3 regions of the Streptococcus huangxiaojuni genome follow, and region 1 is predicted to be linked to each of the others. Evidence: predicted binding sites of a transcription regulator. Region 1 holds the regulator's gene; each other region holds the start of a gene.

The links. The regulator HrcA, encoded in region 1, represses chaperone genes, less so after heat shock. The targets are predictions, from matches to a motif close to TTAGCACTCNNNNNNNNNGAGTGCTAA.
Region 2: the regulator HrcA is predicted to act here: its motif matches at 1,641-1,667, upstream of AB3329_RS03760 (ATP-dependent Clp protease ATP-binding subunit).
Region 3: the regulator HrcA is predicted to act here: its motif matches at 3,147-3,173, upstream of groES (co-chaperone GroES).

Annotation. Positions count from the first base shown of each region.
Region 1 covers NZ_JBFQEG010000017.1:37,805-45,022, reverse strand. The annotation lists gene AB3329_RS08990 (PFL family protein) at 1-598, shown strand, start outside; gene AB3329_RS08985 (histidine phosphatase family protein) at 674-1,378, shown strand; partial or broken gene AB3329_RS08980 (M15 family metallopeptidase) at 1,534-2,118, shown strand; gene AB3329_RS08975 (glycoside hydrolase family 73 protein) at 2,119-2,703, shown strand; gene hrcA (heat-inducible transcriptional repressor HrcA) at 2,850-3,884, shown strand; gene grpE (nucleotide exchange factor GrpE) at 3,908-4,447, shown strand; gene dnaK (molecular chaperone DnaK) at 4,668-6,506, shown strand; gene dnaJ (molecular chaperone DnaJ) at 6,777-7,218, shown strand, end outside.
Region 2 covers NZ_JBFQEG010000004.1:29,661-36,878, reverse strand. The annotation lists gene AB3329_RS03770 (YkuJ family protein) at 271-501, opposite strand; gene argF (ornithine carbamoyltransferase) at 581-1,561, opposite strand; gene AB3329_RS03760 (ATP-dependent Clp protease ATP-binding subunit) at 1,786-4,047, shown strand; gene AB3329_RS03755 (DUF2079 domain-containing protein) at 4,562-6,607, opposite strand; gene AB3329_RS03750 (NUDIX domain-containing protein) at 7,000-7,218, shown strand, end outside.
Region 3 covers NZ_JBFQEG010000030.1:2,934-10,151, forward strand. The annotation lists gene AB3329_RS10715 (zinc ribbon domain-containing protein) at 1-619, opposite strand, end outside; gene groL (chaperonin GroEL) at 1,103-2,734, opposite strand; gene groES (co-chaperone GroES) at 2,831-3,115, opposite strand; gene AB3329_RS10730 (ABC transporter ATP-binding protein) at 3,448-4,251, opposite strand; gene AB3329_RS10735 (ABC transporter permease) at 4,248-5,153, opposite strand; gene AB3329_RS10740 (ABC transporter substrate-binding protein) at 5,195-6,160, opposite strand; gene AB3329_RS10745 (MFS transporter) at 6,605-7,218, opposite strand, start outside.

The DNA.
Region 1 (7,218 bases):
TATTGGACAGCTTGTCGGTCAAATGGCTTCAGAGCGCTTAGGTGTGAAGTTTGGTATTGTTGATTTATCGCTGGCTCCTACTCCTGCGATTGGCGATTCGGTTGCACGTGTACTGGAGGAGATGGGGCTTGAAACTGTTGGTGCTCATGGCACAACAGCGGCGCTTGCATTGCTTAATGATCAGGTGAAAAAGGGCGGCGTTATGGCCTGCAATCAGGTTGGCGGTCTGTCAGGAGCATTTATCCCGGTTTCTGAAGATGAAGGGATGATTGCAGCAGTAGAAAACGGTTCTCTAAACTTGGAGAAGCTGGAGGCAATGACAGCTATTTGTTCGGTCGGTTTAGATATGATTGCGGTTCCGGCAGATACACCTCATGAGACTATCGCTGCAATGATTGCAGATGAAGCTGCAATCGGAGTCGTTAACCAAAAAACGACAGCTGTACGCGTTATTCCTAAAGGAAAAGAGGGAGACATACTGGAATTCGGCGGTCTCTTGGGGGCAGCTCCGGTTATGGGAGTCAATAAGGCTTCTGCTTCTGACTTTATTGCCCGCGGCGGTCAGATTCCGGCTCCGATTCATAGTTTTAAAAATTAAAAGATACACTTGCAGATTTTGCAAGTGTTTTCATTTCATGTTATAATGAAAAGCAGAGTTATCGGAGGAAGGGATATGAAAAAAGTAAAACTCTATATTGCCCGTCATGGGAAAACGATGTTTAACACTATCGGGCGAGCCCAAGGTTGGAGTGATACACCCCTGACTGCACAAGGGGAGCACGGTATTCGGGAGCTTGGTATCGGTTTGAAGGAAGCTGGAATAGTATTTGATGCGGCCTTTTCAAGTGATTCGGGGCGGACCATGCAAACCATGGAAATTATTTTAAAAGAATGCCAGCAGGAGAAGATTCCCTACACCCGTGATAAGCGCATTCGGGAGTGGTGTTTCGGCAGTTTAGACGGCGGTTATGACGGAGAGCTTTTCTATGGCGTACTGCCTAGGACTAAGGCCTTTGAAAATGGCCGTGATATGAAGGATGTTCCTTATCCTGAGCTGGCTGAAAGTCTTGTTGAAGTAGATACTGCTAACTGGGCAGAGCCTTGGCCTGTTCTGCGAAAAAGGATTTATGATGGATTTGAAGCGATTGCTGTAAAAATGGAGGAGCAAGGCGGCGGCAATGCTATTGTTGTCAGTCATGGTATGACCATCAATACCTTTGCCTGGCTGGTGGAACCTAATCAGCCACGGCTTTCTCTGGATAATGGTTCGGTTACTGTTGCTAATTATGAGGACGGCCGGTTTATACTTGAGACCGTTGGTGATATGTCTTACCGGCAAATAGGAAGAAAGATCTTAGAAGACGTAGAAAACGCATGAAACAAAGAAATTTACTGACTTTTACATTATTTCTGATAGTGTTAGCGGTTGCGGCTATGACTGTTTATCTCTTCAATTATCAGGAGGAGAGTAAAGACGGCCCACTGACTTCAAGTTCTTCATCATCAGTTGCTGCCAGCAAAGAACAGACAGTTGCTGCTTTACCTGATGTGTCGGCAGATGACTGGGAATTGGTTCTTGTTAATCGTGACAACATTACTGCTGAAATGAATCCGAGTTTGACTGAAGTTGATGGTGTAGCGGTTGACTCCCGTATTGCAGACAATGTTCGGGAATTTTTGGCGGCCGCTCAGGCGGTTGACAGCAGTGAACATCTTATATCGGGTTATCGCAGTGTAGCCTATCAGGAAGAACTGTTTGATAACTATGTCAGCCAAGAGCGGGCTGACGACCCCAGTTTAACCCAAAGTCAGGCTGAAGAACTAGTCAAAACCTACTCTCAGCCTGCTGGGGCCAGTGAGCATCAAACAGGTCTGGCCATTGATATGAGTACGGTAGATTATTTAAATGCCAGTGACCCTGATGTAGTAGCCCAAATAGCTGAGCTTGCGCCTGATTACGGTTTTGTTTTGCGTTTTCCTGAAGAAAAAACAAGCTTTACAGGAGTGGGCTATGAGGACTGGCACTTTCGGTATGTCGGGACCGAATCCGCTCGGTATATGACAAAAAATAATCTTTGTTTAGAAGAATATATTGCTTTGTTAAAGGAGCGTGATTAATTGAGAAGACGGCTTTCTCTCAGATACTTTCTTGCTTTTGTTTTACTTTTTATCTTGACTGTTCCACTGCCTTTGTCACTGCGGGACAATATTCCTGACAGCAGACAAAAACAGGCTGTTGCTTATACAAAAGAAGAATTTATTAAAGAAATAGCTCCTACTGTTCAGACGGCGGCTGCATCTTATGGTTTACGTCCTTCGCTTGTTCTTGGTCAGGCTGTTTTAGCTTCGGATTATGGTAGGGATTTGCTGGCAGTCAAATATCATAATTTATTTGGTATCAGAGCGCAGGCCGGTGATAATTCAGTGCTGTTAAAAGATGAATTATATATAGATAATGTTTGGCAAGAACAAAATGTGCGGTTTAAAATTTATCATTCCTGGGATGAAGCTATTTATGATTACTTGGATTTACTGAAATCCGGTGATCTTTGGGGAGATAAGCTCTACACGCAAATGGCTACCTTAAAGGGGTATAAGGGCCCGGCTCAGTCTTTGCAAGGGTCCGGCTTTAGTACAGATCCTGATTATGCTTCAAAACTCACTCAGGTTATTGAAAAAAATGATTTAACACAATACGATTGAAAAATTTAGCACTCTTTTTAAAAGAGTGCTAAATTTTTGCATTTTTTTCTTGACAGGTCTGCTAAAAAGAGTATAATAAAGACATAAGTTAGCAGTCTTACTTGAAGAGTGCTAATTTCCAAATGATTTGGAAGGGGGATTGGTTTGTGATTACTCCGCGGCAAAATGATATTTTAAATCTTATTATTGAAATGTTTACTCAAACTCATGAACCTATTGGCTCCAAAAAACTGCAGACACTTATTGATTCAAGCAGCGCGACAATTAGAAATGATATGGCCAAGCTTGAAAAATTAGGTTTGCTTGAAAAAGCTCATACTTCAAGCGGTCGTATGCCCAGCCCAGCTGGTTTTAAGTATTTTGTCGAACACTCACTCAGTTTTGACAGTGTTAATGAGCAAGATGTTTACCGGGTTGTTAAAGCATTTGATTTTGAGGCTTTCAAACTGGAAGATCTCTTACAGCGGGCCAGTCATGTTTTGTCAGAAATGACAGGGTATACTGCTGTCGTGCTTGATGTGGAACCGGCCAGACAGAAGCTGACGGGCTTTGAGATTGTCCAGCTAAGCAACCATGATGCTCTGGCAATTTTAACGCTCGATGAATCAAAGCCTGCCACAGTACAGTTTGCTATTCCCAAAAATTTTCTGAAACGCGATTTGCTAATCTTAAAGGAAATTGTGGACGAGCGCCTGCTTGACCGGTCAGTTATGGATATCCACTACAAATTAAGAACAGAGATTCCGCAGATTGTGCAAAAGTACTTTACTGTGACTGATAATGTTTTAGATCTGTTTGATTATATTTTTGCTGAGTTATTCAAAGAGTCTGTTTTTGTGAGCGGTAAAGTTAACTCACTGGAATATGCAGAGCTAAAAACGTATCAGTTTCTGGATGATCCGCAGCGTGTTGCACTTGCTTTGCGCAGCAGTATACAGGAAGATGAGATGGGCAGTGTTCAGGTTGGTGACAGTAAAGAAGCTGCTTTGGCTGATGTTACGGTTTTAACACACAAATATCTGATTCCTTATAGAGGTTTCGGTCTGTTGGCTTTAATCGGCCCGATTGACATGGATTATCGAAGAAGTGTCAGTTTGGTTAATGTGATTGGCCGTGTCTTAGTTATGAAACTGGGCGATTATTACCGCTACCTCAACAGCAATCATTACGAGGTTAATTAAGTAGAAAGAGAGAGGTTGAAATCTTGGCAGAAGATGTAAAAAATGAAGAAGTTGAAAAAGAGGCTGAAGCAGCAGATACAGTGACCGATGATTCAGTACAGGAAACTGCGGAGGAAACTCCTGAAAAGTCGGAACTGCAACTGGCCAATGAGCGGGCAGAGGATTTTGAGAATAAATACCTGCGTGCTCACGCAGAAATGCAAAATGTTCAGCGTCGGGCAAATGAGGAACGGCAAAATTTGCAGCGCTACCGCTCTCAAGATTTAGCAAAGGCTATCTTACCAAGCTTGGATAATCTTGAGCGTGCTTTGGCCGTAGAAGGGCTGACAGATGATGTTAAAAAGGGACTTGAAATGGTTCAGGAAAGCCTGCTGCAGGCTTTGAAAGAAGAAGGCGTGGAAGAAGTTGAGGTTGGCCAATTTGACCACAATTTCCATATGGCCGTTCAAACTTTGCCGGCAGATGATGAGCATCCGGCCGATACTGTTGCAGAGGTTCTGCAAAAGGGTTACAAACTGCATGAACGTTTGCTCAGGCCAGCTATGGTCATTGTTTATAACTAAGAAGTCTTCTATAAAAAAAAGCAAGGGGCAGCAGTTTGCTGTGCTGAGCTATTGTTTTTGATTTGAGGCTTTGGCTATTCGACCGCAATGTCATAAAACTATAAGTAAAAAGAAATAGAAAAATTGAAAGGAAAGAGAACCTAGAGAGTCGGTCTTTGCCGTTTTCTTGATAAGCCGGATTGCGAAAATCTGTATTTGGCTGGTTCTTGGTAATGTATTTATGTCTAAAATTATTGGTATTGACTTAGGAACAACTAACTCAGCGGTAGCAGTTCTTGAAGGAACTGAAAGTAAAATTATTGCAAATCCGGAAGGCAATCGTACGACCCCTTCAGTAGTATCTTTTAAAAACGGTGAAATCATTGTAGGAGATGCTGCTAAACGGCAGGCGGTTACAAATCCGGAAACTGTTCTTTCCATTAAATCTAAAATGGGAACCTCGGAAAAAGTTGCGGCTAATGGGAAAGAATACACACCGCAAGAAATTTCAGCTATGATTTTACAGTATCTTAAAGGTTATGCCGAAGATTATCTTGGAGAAAAGGTAGACAAAGCTGTTATTACGGTTCCTGCTTACTTTAACGATGCACAGCGTCAAGCCACAAAAGATGCCGGTAAAATTGCAGGACTTGAGGTAGAACGTATTATCAATGAACCTACTGCAGCTGCCCTTGCCTACGGCCTTGATAAGACAGATAAAGATGAAAAAGTTTTAGTCTTTGACCTAGGCGGAGGAACCTTCGACGTCTCAATTCTTGAGTTAGGAGACGGTGTTTTTGATGTGTTGGCCACTGCCGGAGATAATAAACTGGGCGGAGATGACTTCGACCAAAAAATTATTGATTTCTTGGTTGAAGAATTCAAGAAAGAAAACGGTATTGATTTAGCAGCAGACAAGATGGCTCTTCAACGTCTGAAAGATGCTGCTGAAAAAGCTAAAAAGGATTTATCAGGAGTAACACAAACGCAAATCAGCCTGCCGTTTATCACCGCTGGTGAAGCTGGCCCTCTGCATTTGGAAACAAATCTTTCGCGTGCTAAATTTGACGATTTAACAAGTGACTTGGTTGAACGGACTAAAACACCGGTTCGTCAAGCACTTTCCGATGCTGGGCTGTCATTGTCTGAAATTGACGAAGTTATCCTTGTCGGCGGATCAACACGTATCCCTGCAGTTGTTGAAGCTGTTAAAGCAGAAACAGGCAAAGAGCCTAATAAGTCTGTTAACCCTGATGAAGTTGTTGCTATGGGGGCTGCTATTCAAGGCGGTGTGATTACAGGTGATGTAAAAGATGTCGTCCTGCTTGATGTTACTCCGCTGTCACTGGGTATTGAAACAATGGGCGGTGTGTTCACAAAACTGATTGACCGCAACACAACTATTCCAACGTCTAAATCACAAGTCTTCTCTACAGCAGCAGACAATCAGCCTGCAGTGGATATTCACGTGCTTCAAGGGGAACGCCCTATGGCCGCAGATAATAAAACACTTGGCCGCTTCCAGCTGACTGATATTCCGGCTGCTCCTCGCGGTGTACCACAAATTGAAGTGACTTTTGATATTGATAAAAACGGGATTGTTTCGGTAAAAGCTAAAGATCTTGGAACACAAAAAGAACAACACATTGTCATTAAGTCTAATGATGGCTTAAGTGAAGAAGAGATTGACCGCATGATGAAGGATGCTGAAGCGAACGCTGAAGCAGATGCTAAGCGCAAAGAAGAAGTCGATCTTAAAAATGAAGTGGATCAGGCTATCTTTGCGACTGAAAAAACGATTAAGGAAACTGAAGGCAAAGGTTTTGACACTGAACGCGACGCTGCTCAGTCTGCCCTTGATGAATTAAAAGCGGCTCAAGAATCCGGAAATCTGGATGACATGAAAACTAAGCTAGAAGCGCTTAATGAAAAATCACAAGCTTTAGCAGTGAAACTTTATGAACAAGCAGCAGCGGCTCAGCAAGCTCAAGCAGAAGCAGACGGCAACCAAACAGAAGGAGCTTCAGATAATAAGAGCGGCGACGATGATGTTGTTGATGGCGAGTTCACTGAAAAATAAGGTTTTACTCAGCTAGTTTAACGTTTTTACTCAGTGGTTTTCCTTGTCAGGCTGTGAAAAGATCTCACGGCCTGTTTGAGGATTTAATAAAATGCGGGCTGTCCTTGGATTGGCATTGCTGTCGAAAAGACAGCCTGCTTTGACTGAGAGAAGTCTGAAAAATGTTAAACTACAGAATCAGTGAATTGCTTTTTACGCCATAAAATCAATCATATAAATCAGAGGTTGAGAAAAAGCAGCAACCTCTGTTTTTGAATAAAGGATATAAATATGAATAATACTGAATTTTATGAACGCTTAGGGGTATCAAAGGATGCTTCTCAGGATGAGATAAAAAAAGCTTATCGCAAGATGTCCAAGAAATATCATCCGGATATAAATAAAGAAGCTGGTGCTGAGCAAAAATACAAAGATATTCAAGAGGCATATGAAACTCTGGGAGATCCGCAAAAACGTGCTAATTACGACCAATACGGCTCTGCTGGTGCCCAAGGCGGTTTTGGCGGAGATGCCGGCGGCTTTGGTGGCTTTGACAGCAGCGGCTTTGGCGGTTTTGAAGATATCTTTTCAAGTTTCTTTGGCGGCGGAACCAGCCGCAATCCTTCTGCTCCCCGTCAGGGAGATGATTTGCAGTACCGTCTTAATCTTCAGTTTGAGGAAGCTGTCTTTGGAATTGAGAAGGAAGTCAGCTACAATAGAGAGTCTTCCTGTG
Region 2 (7,218 bases), on a different contig from region 1:
GCCGTCCTGGCAGAGGGGCGTCTGCGAAATCAAAGATTTCGGACTTACCGTCATTTTTGCTTTGCTCTTTTAACGGGCTTTGTATCTTGATGAATTGAACACGGCCTAAAATCTTAGTGAAAAAGATGGCTGTCAGCGTGATGCCAGCATCACTTGCCATCCCCTATTTTCATACAGATTTTTATACGGCCTTTGTATCTTGCTAATTGAACATGGTCTAAAATCCCAATGAAAAGGGCCGGAACAAATGTTCCGACCCTTGTTTATGGTTTAATACAATAAGTCATAAATTTCCATTGCAATAAGATCAATACTATCAAATGAGTAGGTCTCATGCGCTTCAACATCACGTAAGGTAAAAACCGGACCAGCCTCTGGCTCATTACTGAAAGAGACTTCTGCGACAACAACACCATCGCGTTCAAAATTACGTTTAAGATTGGCACCATCAGTCGCCATTAAATCAAGACGATTGATAATTCTCACTAAGTGTGATTCCATGACTATTCTCCTATAAGTTTATTATCCTTTATTATTTTAACATAAATAAGCCTAAACTCACAGGAAAAGATGCTCTCTTTTATCCTTCTTTTAAGGAATAGTACATTATAGCTTTGATTGAGTGCAGACGATTCTCTGCCTCCTGAAAAATAATGGGACTGTGCTTTTGGAAAATGTCGTCTGTAATTTCCAACTCAGCAAGGCCGTATTTTTCATAGAGACTCAAGCCAATCTCTGTTTTACGGTCGTGAAAAGCTGGCAGACAGTGCATCACAACAGTATTAGTTTTACCTGTTTTTGCAAGAAGTTCTGCATTGATCTGATAGGGCAGCAGCAAGTCAATCCGCTCCTTGAAATCAATCTCTTCTCCCATAGATACCCAAACATCTGTATAGAGCATGTCGGCTCCCTCAACAGCTTCAAGCTCATCTGTAATCTTGATAAGAGCCCCGTTATTATGCTGCTCAGCAAGCGCAACAATTTCCTTTTCCGGCTGCAGTGAAGCGGGGGCAATAATCGTAATATTAACTCCTAAAATAGCTGCTGTAACCAAAAGCGAGTGTGCCACATTGTTGCGGCCATCACCTACATAAGCGATATGCAGACCCTCTAAAGAACCAAAGACTTCTTTTAAAGTCATAAAATCAGCAATCATCTGGGTCGGATGCCATGTATCAGTCAGACCGTTCCAAACAGGCACTCCGGCATAGCGAGCCAAAGTTTCCGCATCTTCCTGTTTAAAACCACGGTACTCAATGCCATCAAACATTGAACCCAAAACTTTAGCCGTATCAGCAACAGACTCCTTGCGGCCAAGCTGGATTTCATCCGAACCAAGATAAGTAACATGCATACCTAAATCCTGTCCGGCGACAGTAAAGGCCGACCGTGTCCGTGTGCTGGTTTTCTCAAAGATAAGAGCAATATTGAGGCCTTCTAAATAATGGTGAGGGGTTTTCTCTTTTTTTAGCTGTTTAAAATGAAGGCTCAAATCAATCAGCTCCAAGAGTTCTTCTTTACTGAAATCAACCTCTTTTAAAAAAGATAGGGGTGCATTCATTGCTTTTCTCCTGTATTTTTATACAATTAATTTTACATTATTATACATTTTTTGGCAAGTTTTTTTGAGAAAAAATTTTTTATCACTCTCATGGATAAAGTGCTAAATTTTTTAAACTTTTTACTTGAATTCTTTTTATGGGGTGTTATAATATGAATATAAAGTTTGACCATCTTTGACTAAACAAGGTTAAACGAATTGAAAATGACAAGGGAGGTTATTTTATGCTCTGTCAAAATTGTAATCTAAATGAAGCAACCATTCACTTATATACAAATGTTAATGGTAAGCAAAGACAAGTTGATCTGTGTCAGAACTGCTACCAAATCATGAAAACTGACCCTAACAATACGATTTTAGGTGGTCTCAACAAACAGCCTCAGGATCAAAGCAATCCAGGCAATCCGTTCTTTGATGATTTCTTTGGCGATTTAAACAATTTCCGAGCCTTCAACGGGCAGCTCCCCAACACGCCTCCTACACAGGCTGGGGGCGGCCGAGGCGGAGGCGGCAATAACGGACGGCCGAATGGTCCGCAAGTTCAGCAGCCAAACGGCCTGTTAGAAGAATATGGTATCAATGTCACTGAAATTGCTCGCCGAGGTGATATTGACCCTGTAATCGGACGCGATGAAGAAATTGTCCGGCTCATTGAAATCCTCAATCGCCGCACTAAAAACAATCCTGTGCTTATCGGTGAGCCCGGGGTCGGTAAAACAGCTGTTGTTGAAGGTCTGGCTCAAAAGATTGTTGACGGCAATGTTCCGCAAAAACTGAAAAACAAGCAGGTTATCCGCCTGGATGTGGTCAGCCTTGTTCAAGGAACAGGTATTCGCGGCCAATTTGAAGAACGCATGCAAAAACTTATGGAAGAGATTCGCAAGCGTCAGGATGTTATCCTCTTCATTGATGAAATTCATGAAATTGTCGGTGCCGGCTCTGCAGGTGACGGCAATATGGATGCTGGAAATATTCTCAAACCGGCTTTGGCTCGAGGAGAGCTGCAGTTAGTCGGAGCCACCACACTTAAGGAATACCGCATTATTGAAAAAGATGCTGCTCTGGAACGCCGGATGCAGCCGGTTAAGGTAGACGAGCCTTCTGTTGCTGAAACCATTACTATTCTTAAAGGTATCCAAAAGAAATACGAAGACTATCACCATGTTAAGTACAGCGATGATGCTATTGAAGCTGCTGCTCTTCTTTCAAACCGTTACATCCAAGACCGCTTCTTACCAGATAAGGCCATCGACCTGCTTGATGAATCCGGTTCTAAGATGAACTTAACCTTGAATTTTGTTGATCCTAAAGAAATCGATCAGCGCCTGACTGAAGCAGAAAACCTGAAAGCACAGGCTACACGTGATGAAGACTATGAACGGGCTGCTTATTTCCGCGATCAGATTGCCAAATATAAGGAAATGCAAAAACAAAAGGTTGATGAGCAGGATGTCCCTGTTATCACTGAAAAGACGATTGAAGCCATCGTTGAGCAAAAAACGAATATTCCGGTCGGGGATTTAAAAGAAAAAGAACAGTCACAGCTTATCAGTCTTGCTGATGATTTAAAAGCCCATGTTATCGGTCAGGATGATGCTGTTGAGCGAATTGCCAAGGCTATCCGCCGAAACCGGGTCGGTCTAGGAACACCTAACCGCCCTATCGGTTCTTTCCTCTTTGTCGGTCCTACCGGTGTCGGTAAGACAGAGCTCTCCAAACAGCTGGCAATAGAACTGTTTGGATCGGCAGACAGCATGATTCGTTTTGATATGTCGGAATATATGGAAAAGCATTCTGTTGCTAAACTGGTCGGAGCCCCTCCAGGTTATGTCGGCTATGAAGAAGCCGGACAGCTGACAGAACAGGTCCGCCGAAACCCTTATTCACTGATTCTGCTTGATGAAGTTGAAAAAGCTCATCCGGATGTACTGCATACATTCCTGCAAGTCCTTGACGACGGACGCTTAACAGACGGACAAGGCCGGACAGTCAGCTTTAAAGATACTATCATTATCATGACTTCAAATGCAGGTACCGGCCGCACTGAAGCCAATGTTGGTTTCGGAGCAGCCCGAGAAGGACGGACTAATTCTGTTTTGGGAGAGCTCAGCAATTTCTTCAGCCCGGAATTTATGAACCGTTTCGATGGTATCATTGAATTTAGAGCGCTTGATAAGGACAACTTGCTGCACATCGTTGATTTGATGCTCGATGATGTTAATGCTCGGCTCAGCCACAGCGGGATTCATCTTGATGTCACCGATAAGGTAAAAGAAAAGCTGGTTGATTTGGGCTATGATCCAAAAATGGGTGCTCGTCCGCTTCGCCGCACAATTCAGGAAAACATCGAAGATGCGATTACAGATTATTACCTGGAAAATCCAACCGAAAAAAATCTTAAGGCAGTCATGTCCGGCAATGGCAAAATCGTGATTAAATCTGCCAAAAAAGTGGAAACACCAAGTGAAACTGTCTCTGCTGAATAAAAAGCATTCATTCTGACAAACAGAAAATCCCGCTCTGGATTGGGAACATTCTCAATCCAGAGCGGGATTTTTTCTTAAATTAGCTAATGCTGACAGTAATCTAAAGATAAGCAGTTTGAACATCAAACAGCCGCAGACATCTTGTATGCAGAAATAGGTTAGAAGCGATTGGGAAGCAAAATCTTTGTTGCCCCCTTCTAGCCGTCCTGACAGGGGGCACAGACGAAATCACAGACTATTTTCCTTTTGCTCTTTAAACGAGCTTTGTTTCTTGGTGAAATTAAACACGCCCTAAGAGCTGTGCAAAAAAGACAGCCCTCCCCTTAAGTCTTTAGTGACTCGGCGGTCAGGCTACTATTTTTGCTTTGCTCTTTAAACGAGCTTTGTTTCTTGGTGAAATTAAACACGCCCTAAGAGCTGTGCAAAAAAGACAGCCCTCCCTTAAGTCTTTAGTGACTCGGCGGTCAGGCTACTATTTTTGCTTTGCTCTTTAAACGGGCTTTGTTTCTTGGTGTTATTTTGTTTTTTCCAAAATCAGGACGTCTTTTGTTGATGCTGCTGTTTCTGTATAGCCTTTTTCCATATAAAGTTTAACGATAGTAGCTTCTGTCGTCGTTTCCTGATTTTCTACAGTTGAGCGTGGGGTTACAACTAAATCGACGGAAGAATCGAACTCTTGATTGTTATGATAAAAAATATCATAAAGTTCTCGAGTTCTGCGCAAATCAACAGTATAAGAGTAATGCGCCAGTATTTTTTTCTCTTCAGGCAGTGCAGCTAAAGTCTGGTGGATAGCAGTAAATTTATCCCGATTTTGCTGGTAATACAGGATATCTTTGTACCAGCTGCCTGTGTAACTGTAAAGAATCGCTGAGGAAAACAGCAAAGCTGTCAGAATAAAGGATAAAATTCGTTTGGAAACTGTAAAATGTGTCTGCCCCTTCTCCTGCCAATCAATAAAGAGACCTTCCAAAGCCAATAAAGTCATGAAGTAGACCAAAACAGTACTGCCGTAACTGTACTGAAAACCAAAATCGGTTTGATAATCATAATTTGACAGCAGATTAATAGCTACCAGAGGCAAAAGCAGAAAATAATTCTCCCATCTCTTTTGCATTAAAGGCAAAAAGGCCAACCCGCTAAATAAAAGGAAAAGATACTGTAATTTATGCTGGGTGAAAAAACTGGCAAAAATGTAGGTAGGATTCAGAAAAATTGTTTTAAAAGCCCCCCACAGCCCGTCTTGTCCGTCCAGCAGATCGAACCGGCTGACCAAAAGTCCCTCTCCATAGTGCGTTAAGACAAAAACGCTGAAAGCAAAATAAAACAAAGGAAAAAGCAGCTGCCAGAAAACAAGAAAAGGCTTGGATCCAGAAGATTGAGAAAAACGGTTCTGCCAAAGAAAATACAGGCCGACTGCAAAAACATAAATGAAGGCATCTTCTTTAATCATCAGTGTCAGCAAAACCACCAGCAGCAGCCGCCAGCGCCACTGCTTAATATTCGCATAAATCAGCCAAAGCAGACAGGGAACCAAGAAGCAATTTTCATGCAGGTGATAGGAGCCGGCCGTTGTCATTGCCGGTGTCAGCATAAATAAAAGCAAAAGTAAAGGTCGGGCAAAATCAGGTAACTGTAGGTGTTTTAACAAGAAATACAGCGGAATAACCCCTGAAAATACAATCAGAACTTGCAAAATTTCCAAAGTTTCAAGATAAGGAAACAAGCTGTAAACAGGCAGCATAAGGTAATAAATGGGGGAAATATGCACGGCAAAATGTGACAGGAGCCTGTCTCTCTCCAAGGTTGTCATGGGTGTCAGGCTGCGACGCATACTCTCAAACATCTGCGAGAAGATACCAATATCGAAGGTTGATACCGACAGCGTTTTTGCTTTATATGCAACAACCAAACATAGATAAAAAACATAAACCAGACCGATAAAACCAACTAAGCGGTAGAGCTGCTTTTCTTTATTGGCCAACGAAAAGAGTCCCTTTTTCAGCTTTTCTCCAGCGCCATTCAGTAAAAAATAGGCACACAGGGCGTAAACACCCGCCAAAAACAGAAGCCAAAGCTGGTTGCTGTCCCATTTCTCCGCCTCAATAACAAAATGCTTAAGATCTACAGACAGGGGATGATAGAGACGGTAAAGCATCAGAGGGAAAGTCAGCAAAAGACTGGCAGGAATAATATAAGAGAGACTTTCCTTAGTTAAAAACAGCTTGAAATAGGCTGCCAGCCCCAAGAGGAAGAAAGCGCAGAAAAGCAAGGGGGAAGGACTCTTATAAATACCTAGAACCAGATAGACAGACATAAGTCCCGTAAAAACAAGATTGGGGTTAAATGCAGCAAATCGCATACTCAAATAGCCCTGTCCCAGACTGAAGGCTAAGATAAGCAGAAACACTTCTGCTACAGAAAGAGCCGGCAGAGGCTGCAAAAAAAGTGCATCTGCAGAAAGTAAAAACATGCTCCAAACAGCATAGAGCAAATAGGCATTTACCAGATACAAAAGCCAAGTCATCAGCGTCTTTCTTTCAGTGAAATAGTTAAACATCTAGTCTCTTCTCCATAACAATCTGCTTATTCTTAAGCCCTTTGCCGGTGAAATACCGCTTCCTCATAAGGATTAAAGGACTGACCTAAGCGAAATTTTTCAAATCCGAAAATATTTCTCTGTTCGGTTTGTAAATGACAAGCAGGTTGACCGTTTATAAAAATATTTTCTCTTTATTTTACCATTTTTCTTAGAAGTTAGCTCGTTTTCTAACATTAAATGCAGACTGTTAAAAATAGGATAAGGTCTGCTAGTGTTATGTTTTTGGAGACCGACCAAAAAATTATTGCTGGTTTAAACAGCCAAATTCTAACTTGTCTCAAGTCTTTCTTCCATATGAGGAGCATTTTCCTCAAATTTTTAGTATAATAAACCAAAGGGAGGAAGGCATGATGACAATTCCGATTTTTGGCGATAAAACAGCACAACAGGCAGACTATAAAACACGCTACGGCGTTTATGCAGTTATCCCCAACGCAAATAAGGATGCTATCGTACTCGTTCAGGCTCCCAATGGCGCTTGGTTTTTACCGGGCGGCGAAATTGAAGCCGGTGAAAATCACAAAGAAGCTTTAGAACGGGAACTTCTTGAAGAACTGGGTTTTACGGCA
Region 3 (7,218 bases), on a different contig from region 1:
ATAAATCCAAGACAGGATTCTCCCCATCATAGGACTTGCTCAGCTCAACTGTCTTATCATTGTATCTGCCGGAAATACTGGCTGTGTAATCATCAGCGATCGGCAGGCGGTCCACAGTCACACTGAAATCCTCAGAATCACTGGCTGCCAGACGTTTCTGGTTGAGCAAAACATCCATATTAGGCAGATTGGTTTTAATGGTCAGGCTCATTGGTTTCATGGCAATGCGGTAATCCGGAAAAAAGAAAAACCGTGTGCCCACTCGCTCAACATAGTAGTCATCAGACTCATCAGCCCTTTCCAGCTCCTCTTTCAGCTCATCGGCCTGCTGTTTACTGATGGGGCTGTACTTGGCATATTTAACATCATCATTGGTTACCTTTTCCTTGGTATCCGCCCAAACTAAGTAACCTTTAATATTTTCAAATGGATCCCCTGATTGATCGCTTCGTGCTGCTACATAATCCCTGATTAAATTTGTTTTAGAAAAAACCATCCGTCCCCAGATTCCCAAAAACAAAAGGACCAGCACAAAAACACCCAGACCTATCTGTACCCCTTTTTTGGCAAACTGTCTCTTTGCAGCTTCGGTAAACTGCAGCCACATTTTCTTACCCAAAACAGAACCTTCCTTTATTAAAAAGCATATACTGATAATGTCATTATAACAAAAGTTCTCTTACAGTCCTATTACAAACCTTATACCAATCAATTAAAGGCAGAAAGCTGTCCAGCAGACGATATCAGTTTCATAAAACAAAGGAAACTGAGACATTTTTATAATCGAAGACCTAATGAGGTTTTCCTATGTTTTTTACACATTTGTGATGATTGCGAAGCAAACATGCTGGTGCCCCAAAAATGCCCCTTATCATAATCAAAAGACAAAAATAAACAGAAAAGAGGGTGGGACAAAAATCGGTAAATCGTCATAAAATGCCGATTTCGATTTTGCTGTCCCACCTCCGCAAAGTTGATTAGGGAGGCCGCTATCCCTTGCTCGACAAGGGATAAGAACTTCCAATCAACCACTGCGTCAAACGCATCCATCTAAAAAAGTTCAAGAGGCAGGAACTTTTGTCCCAGCCTCTTGAATTTATATTTACATCATGCCGCCCATCATTGAAGGATCCATTGCTGGAGCTGCCGGAGCTGCAGATTCAGGAGCCGGTTTGTCCGCAACAACAGCTTCTGTTGTCAGAATCAAGCTGGCAACTGAGGCTGCATTTTGCAGAGCAGAGCGAGTCACTTTGACAGGATCAATGATCCCGGCATCAACCATATCTGTCCAATCTCCGCTGGCTGCATTAAAGCCAGTTCCTGCTTGGCTGTTTTTCAGACGTTCGATAACAACTGAGCCTTCATAGCCGGCATTCACAGCGATTTGGCGAACAGGTTCTTCCAAAGCACGCAGCACAATGTTACGGCCGGTTGCTTCATCACCATCCAAATCCAGAGCAGCGACTTTGCTCATCACATTGACAAAAGCTGTTCCGCCGCCTGCCACGATACCTTCTTCAACTGCTGCGCGTGTCGCATTCAAGGCATCTTCAATGCGCAGTTTCATTTCTTTCAGTTCAGTTTCTGTCGCTGCACCAACTTTAATGACTGCAACACCACCGGATAATTTTGCCAAACGTTCCTGCAGCTTTTCACGATCAAAATCAGACGTTGTTGTCTCAATTTGTGATCTGATGATGCTGACACGGTTGGCAATAGCGGCACTGTCGCCAGCACCTTCAACAATAACAGTGGAGTCTTTGTCGACAGTAACCTTATTGGCTTGGCCAAGTACGGCCATTGTAGCATCTTTCAGATCAAGACCTAAGTCTTCAGTAATCACTGTACCGCCTGTCAAAACAGCAATATCTTCTAACATATCCTTGCGGCGGTCACCGAAACCAGGTGCCTTAACGGCAACCACGTTGAATGTTCCGCGGATTTTATTGAGAACAAGGGTCGGCAGAGCTTCACCTTCCACATCGTCAGCAATAATCAGCAGCGGACGGCTGGTTTTAAGGATTTCCTCAAGCAAAGGCAGAACATCCTGAATATTAGTAATTTTCTTATCGGTAATCAAGATATAAGGATTTTCCAAATCGGCAACCATTTTTTCGTTGTCCGTTACCATATATTGAGAAAGATAGCCGCGGTCAAACTGCATCCCTTCAACGACATCCAGTTCAGTTTCCATCCCGCGTGATTCTTCAATCGTAATAACACCGTCATTGCCGACTTTCTCCATCGCCTCAGAAATATAGTCCCCAACTTTTTCAGAACGTGATGAAACAGCAGCAACCTGTGCGATAGCTTCTTTACCGGAAACAGGCTGAGAAATCGCTTTTAACTCTTCTACTGCAGTTGTCACAGCTGTTTCAATTCCGCGGCGGATACCGATTGGATTAGCACCTGCAGTGACATTTTTTAAGCCTTCGCGCACAATTGCCTGGGTCAAAACGGTCGCTGTTGTCGTTCCGTCACCTGCAATATCATTAGTTTTAGAAGCAACTTCTGATACCAGTTTAGCTCCCATATTTTCAAAATGATCTTCCAGTTCAATTTCTTTAGCAATGGTCACCCCATCGTTTGTAATCAAAGGCGAGCCAAAAGATTTTTCAAGAACAACATTGCGTCCTTTAGGTCCCAAGGTGACTTTTACCGTATCAGCCAGGGTATCGACACCGCGTACCATGCTGCTTCTTGCATCTGATGAAAATTTAATTTCTTTTGCCATTCTCTATTTACCTCACTCTAAAATCTCATTAATATTACAGTCATTCAAAGTTCTTAATAATACAGGCTCAACAGCCTACAGACTGATATCACTTTTTTATTGAACAACGGCCAGAATATCTGACTCGTGAACCAGCAGGTAGCTTTCACCTGCATCTTTGACTTCCACACCTGCAAATTCTTCAAAGACAACAGTATCGCCAACCTTAACGCTCAGCTCAATCAAATCACCATTTAAAGCACGAGTCCCTGCACCAACGGCCTGAACAGTTGCTAATTGTGTCTTTTCCTTGCTGCCGCCAGCAAGAACAAAACCGCCGACAGTCTGTTCTTTTGCTTCTTCTACTTTCAAGACTACGCGGTCACCTAATGGTTTTAACATCCTTTTACCTCCAAAATAGTACTTTCTTTTTTTAGCACTCTTAATCATTGAGTGCTAACTTACAGAATCTATTGTATCACTTGGTCAAAAATAGTCAAGAAGAAAACTCATTTTTTTATAAAATCCCACAAGAATATGGAAATAAAAGTCTGACTTCGCTGATGCAACGGTGAAAAATACCAGTCAAAGTTTTTTTATCCAGCTCTTTAAATAAAAAAGCGGCCCAAAGACCGCAGACAGCTGGTTTAGACAAACCAGCGGAAATTTTATTGGAAGAGAGCTGTATTTTCTGGACCAGCTGTCTGACAGATGAACTCAAGACAGATACTTTTTTATCCGAGAACTAAAGCATCATCGGCCAGTACTTCCCCGCTGTTCTTGTGGAAAAGATCCATGAGCTGGGCAACGGTCAGAGAGGTTTTCTCCTTGCCGCGGACATCCACTACTATTTTGCCGTGATAGAGCATCACCAAGCGATTGCCGTAAGCAATGGCATGCTCCATATTGTGCGTTATCATCAATGTAGTCAGCCGCTGTTCTTCCACGATTTTTTTAGTAAGTGCCATAACCATGTCACTGGTTTTAGGATCAAGCGCTGCCGTATGTTCATCAAGCAGCAGAAGCTTAGGCCGAAGGAGCGTTGCCATAGCCAAAGTCAGAGCCTGACGCTGTCCGCCGGATAAAAAAGCTGCATCTGTTTTCAGTCTGTCTTCCAGCCCCAGACCTAGTTCAGACAAGGCTGTTTTAAAAACCGCTCTGTCCTTATCTGTCACAGCTTTTTTGAAGAGACTGCGCTTTTCACCGCGGAAATAGGCAATCGCCATATTTTCCTCAATTGTCAGGTTAGTCGCTGTCCCCATGCGCGGGTCCTGAAAAACACGGCTGATTTTTTTGGCCCGTTTTGCGACAGGCTCTTTGCGAAGCGACTCTCCTTCCAGCAGGATATCCCCCTGATCAATATCAACAACACCGGCTATGCTGTTGAGCAGCGTAGATTTCCCGGCACCGTTGCCGCCGATAACAGAGATAAAATCCCCCTGGTTAATGTTCAAGTCCAGTCCGCGCAGTACATGATTTTCATTTACAGTTCCCTTTTCAAAAGTTTTATGAATATTGGTTAATGTCAGTAAACTCATCGCTTCTCTCCCTCTGCTTTCAATGTACCGGCTGGCTTAATTTTCAGTTTGCTGCGAATTTCAGGGACATAGAGAATCAGGGCTAAAAGAAGAGCTGAAACCAATTTAATCATCTGAGCGTCAACATTCATAGCTAAAATAATAACAATTATCAAGCGGTAAAGCACAGCTCCCAGGACAATCGACAGCAAACGCTGACCCAGCGGAAGGTATTTAATAACAACCTCTGCCAGAATGATAGAAGCCAGACCTATGACAATCGTCCCAACACCCATATTCAAATCAGCATAACCATTGTTCTGAGCTAAAAGAGCACCAGAAAGGGCTATCAAGCCATTGCTCAGCATATAACCAAGAATTTTCATACGGTCAACTTTGATGCCGTTTGCTTCCCCCATGGCCAGATTATCGCCGGTAGCCCGCAAAGCCAAACCGATTTGTGTGTTGAGCAGTATCACCAAACTCAGGATGACCGCTCCCACAAACGCTCCCCCAATAAGCAGAACTGCCGTTGTTTTTTCCAGGCCCCAGTCCTGAACAATACTAACCAAAGTAATTTGACCGGAAAGCGAAAGATTAGAGCGCCCCAAAATCAGCAAATTGACCGAGTAAAGACCTGTCAGCGTGATAATCCCTGTCAGCAGAGCCGGAATTTTCATCTTTGTGTGCATAAAACCTGAAACAGCACCGGCCAGCATACCGCCAAGCATGCCGGCAACAGTCGCCCAAAAAGGGTGCAAACCCTTGACAATCAGTAAGGCACAAACAGCAGCACCCATCGGGAAACTTCCCTCAGCTGAAAGATCAGCAATATCTAAAATTCGAAAGGTTAAGAAAACCCCGATAGCCATGACCGACCATAACAGGCCCTGTGAAATACTTGATAATACTATATCTGCCATGATTTCCTCTCTTGAAAATAACTTAATCTCAATCTGTTTTCTTATTCCTTGATGGCACTGATATCAATCCCCAGCGTTTCAGCCATCTCATCATTAACAACAACTTGAAGGGTATCTGGATACTCGGCAGCAATCTTATCTGGCTCTTCGCCTTCTAAAATTTTCACCGCTAGCTGTGCTGTCTGACGGCCAAGCGCTTCGTAGTCAGCTCCATAAGAGAAGAGCACACCGCTTTCTACAACATCAGCTGAACCACCGACAACTGGAACTTTCATCTCTTTAGACAAATCGGTAATCAGAGATATTGAGCTGACAATTGTATTATCTGTCGGGATAAATAGTACTTCTGTTTGATTCATCAAACTTTTAGCTGTATCCTGAACATCATTGGTGGATGAGATACCCTTGACCACCGTTTCAATACCGGCAGCTTTAAAAGCTTTTTTTGCATCTTCAACCTGAACCTCTGAATTCCGTTCGTTTGTTGTATACATAATACCAACTTTTTTGACATCAGGCAGAACTTCCTGCAGCAATTCAACCTGCTTGTCGATAGGTGAAAGATCACTTGTCCCGGTTACGTTACTGCCCGGCTTCTCCATAGAGTCTACCAGCTTAGCTGATACCGGATCGGTAACGGCTGTAAATAAAATAGGCACATCAGAAGAGGCTGTTGCTAAGGCCTGAGCAGCTGGAGTAGCAATCCCCAGAACAAGATCATTATCCTGAACCAGACTCTCAGAAATAGTTTGCAAATTAGCCTGATCTCCCTGAGCGTTTTCGTAATCGATAACGATATTATCGCCATCCACATAGCCTTCTTGCTCCAGCTCATCAATAAAGCCTTTACGGGCAGCAGTCAAAGATTCGTGTTCAACATACTGCAAAATCCCAATATGTTTAGCATCGCTTGCAGCCGTTTTACTGCTATCAGACTTTTGAGAGCAAGCCGCTAATAAAAGACAAGCAAGACCTAAACCACATACTGTTTTCATTAAGCGTTTCATACTGTGTACCTCTTTTTTTAATTTTTCTGTTACAGCAGCCTTATACAGCACCGCAGAACAGGAATGTCCGTTCATAAACAATAAAAAAACCAGTTAGCTCCTTCTTCTAACCGGTTTCATTGCGGGTAAGATGAAAATTTTTCATTCTTTCTTGAGCCAGTTAGAACTATTATCTAATCGGCTTGGTCACAACAAAATGCTTTAGCTTCATAGATACAAACCTGAAGTGACGTTTGTACCGGCAACAACCCTACAAACGTCTATCTAAAGAAACTAAAGTAATAGCGATGGTGCAGTTGTTTATGCAAAGATAAAGCGTACTTGGACATCTCTGGCTCCTTGTTTATGATTGATTGTAGTATACCTTTATTTTTTATTTCTGTCAATAGTTTTAACCCTATACTTTTGAAAATTAATAAAATTCAGAAAACTCTTCAACTGCATTTATGTTCCCGAGGTCCCTACTTCCTTTTCGAAAAAAAGGCAGAAAATAAAAGCCAGCACGCCAAATAGGGAAAATAGAGCTAGACTCACTGAATAGCCAAGATTCAAGCCCAAAACACCACTCAGAAGGGGAATAAGCAGTGAGGATAAGCCCATATAAAGACTGAGTGCCAGCAGCTGCCCGCTGCTGTTAAGATAGGATGGTATCAGCTCAGCAATAAGCCATTTCGAACTAATCAGGATAATTGGTGTTGTAAATACTTGCAGTACACAAATTAAGACAATCAGGGAACTATGATTGACTAAAGCAAATAACAGAAATTGTAGCGATGAAATAACCGCACTCACCTTTAGCATCCCAAGGGCACCGTATTTATCAATAAAGTGCATGCCAAAAAGATACATCGGAATTTCCAAAACAGCTCCCATCCCCCACTTTAACGAAATTTCTATGCTGCTAGCCCCTAAAAACAACATTTTGTCGACTACCAAGCTTGTATTGGCTACTACCATCGCATAAAGAAAGAAAAGAATCAGCAGCAGAATAATATAAGCTTTTATTTGAAAAAGGCCGATCAAATCTTTGCCCGAAACTACTGTTTTCTTATTGAACT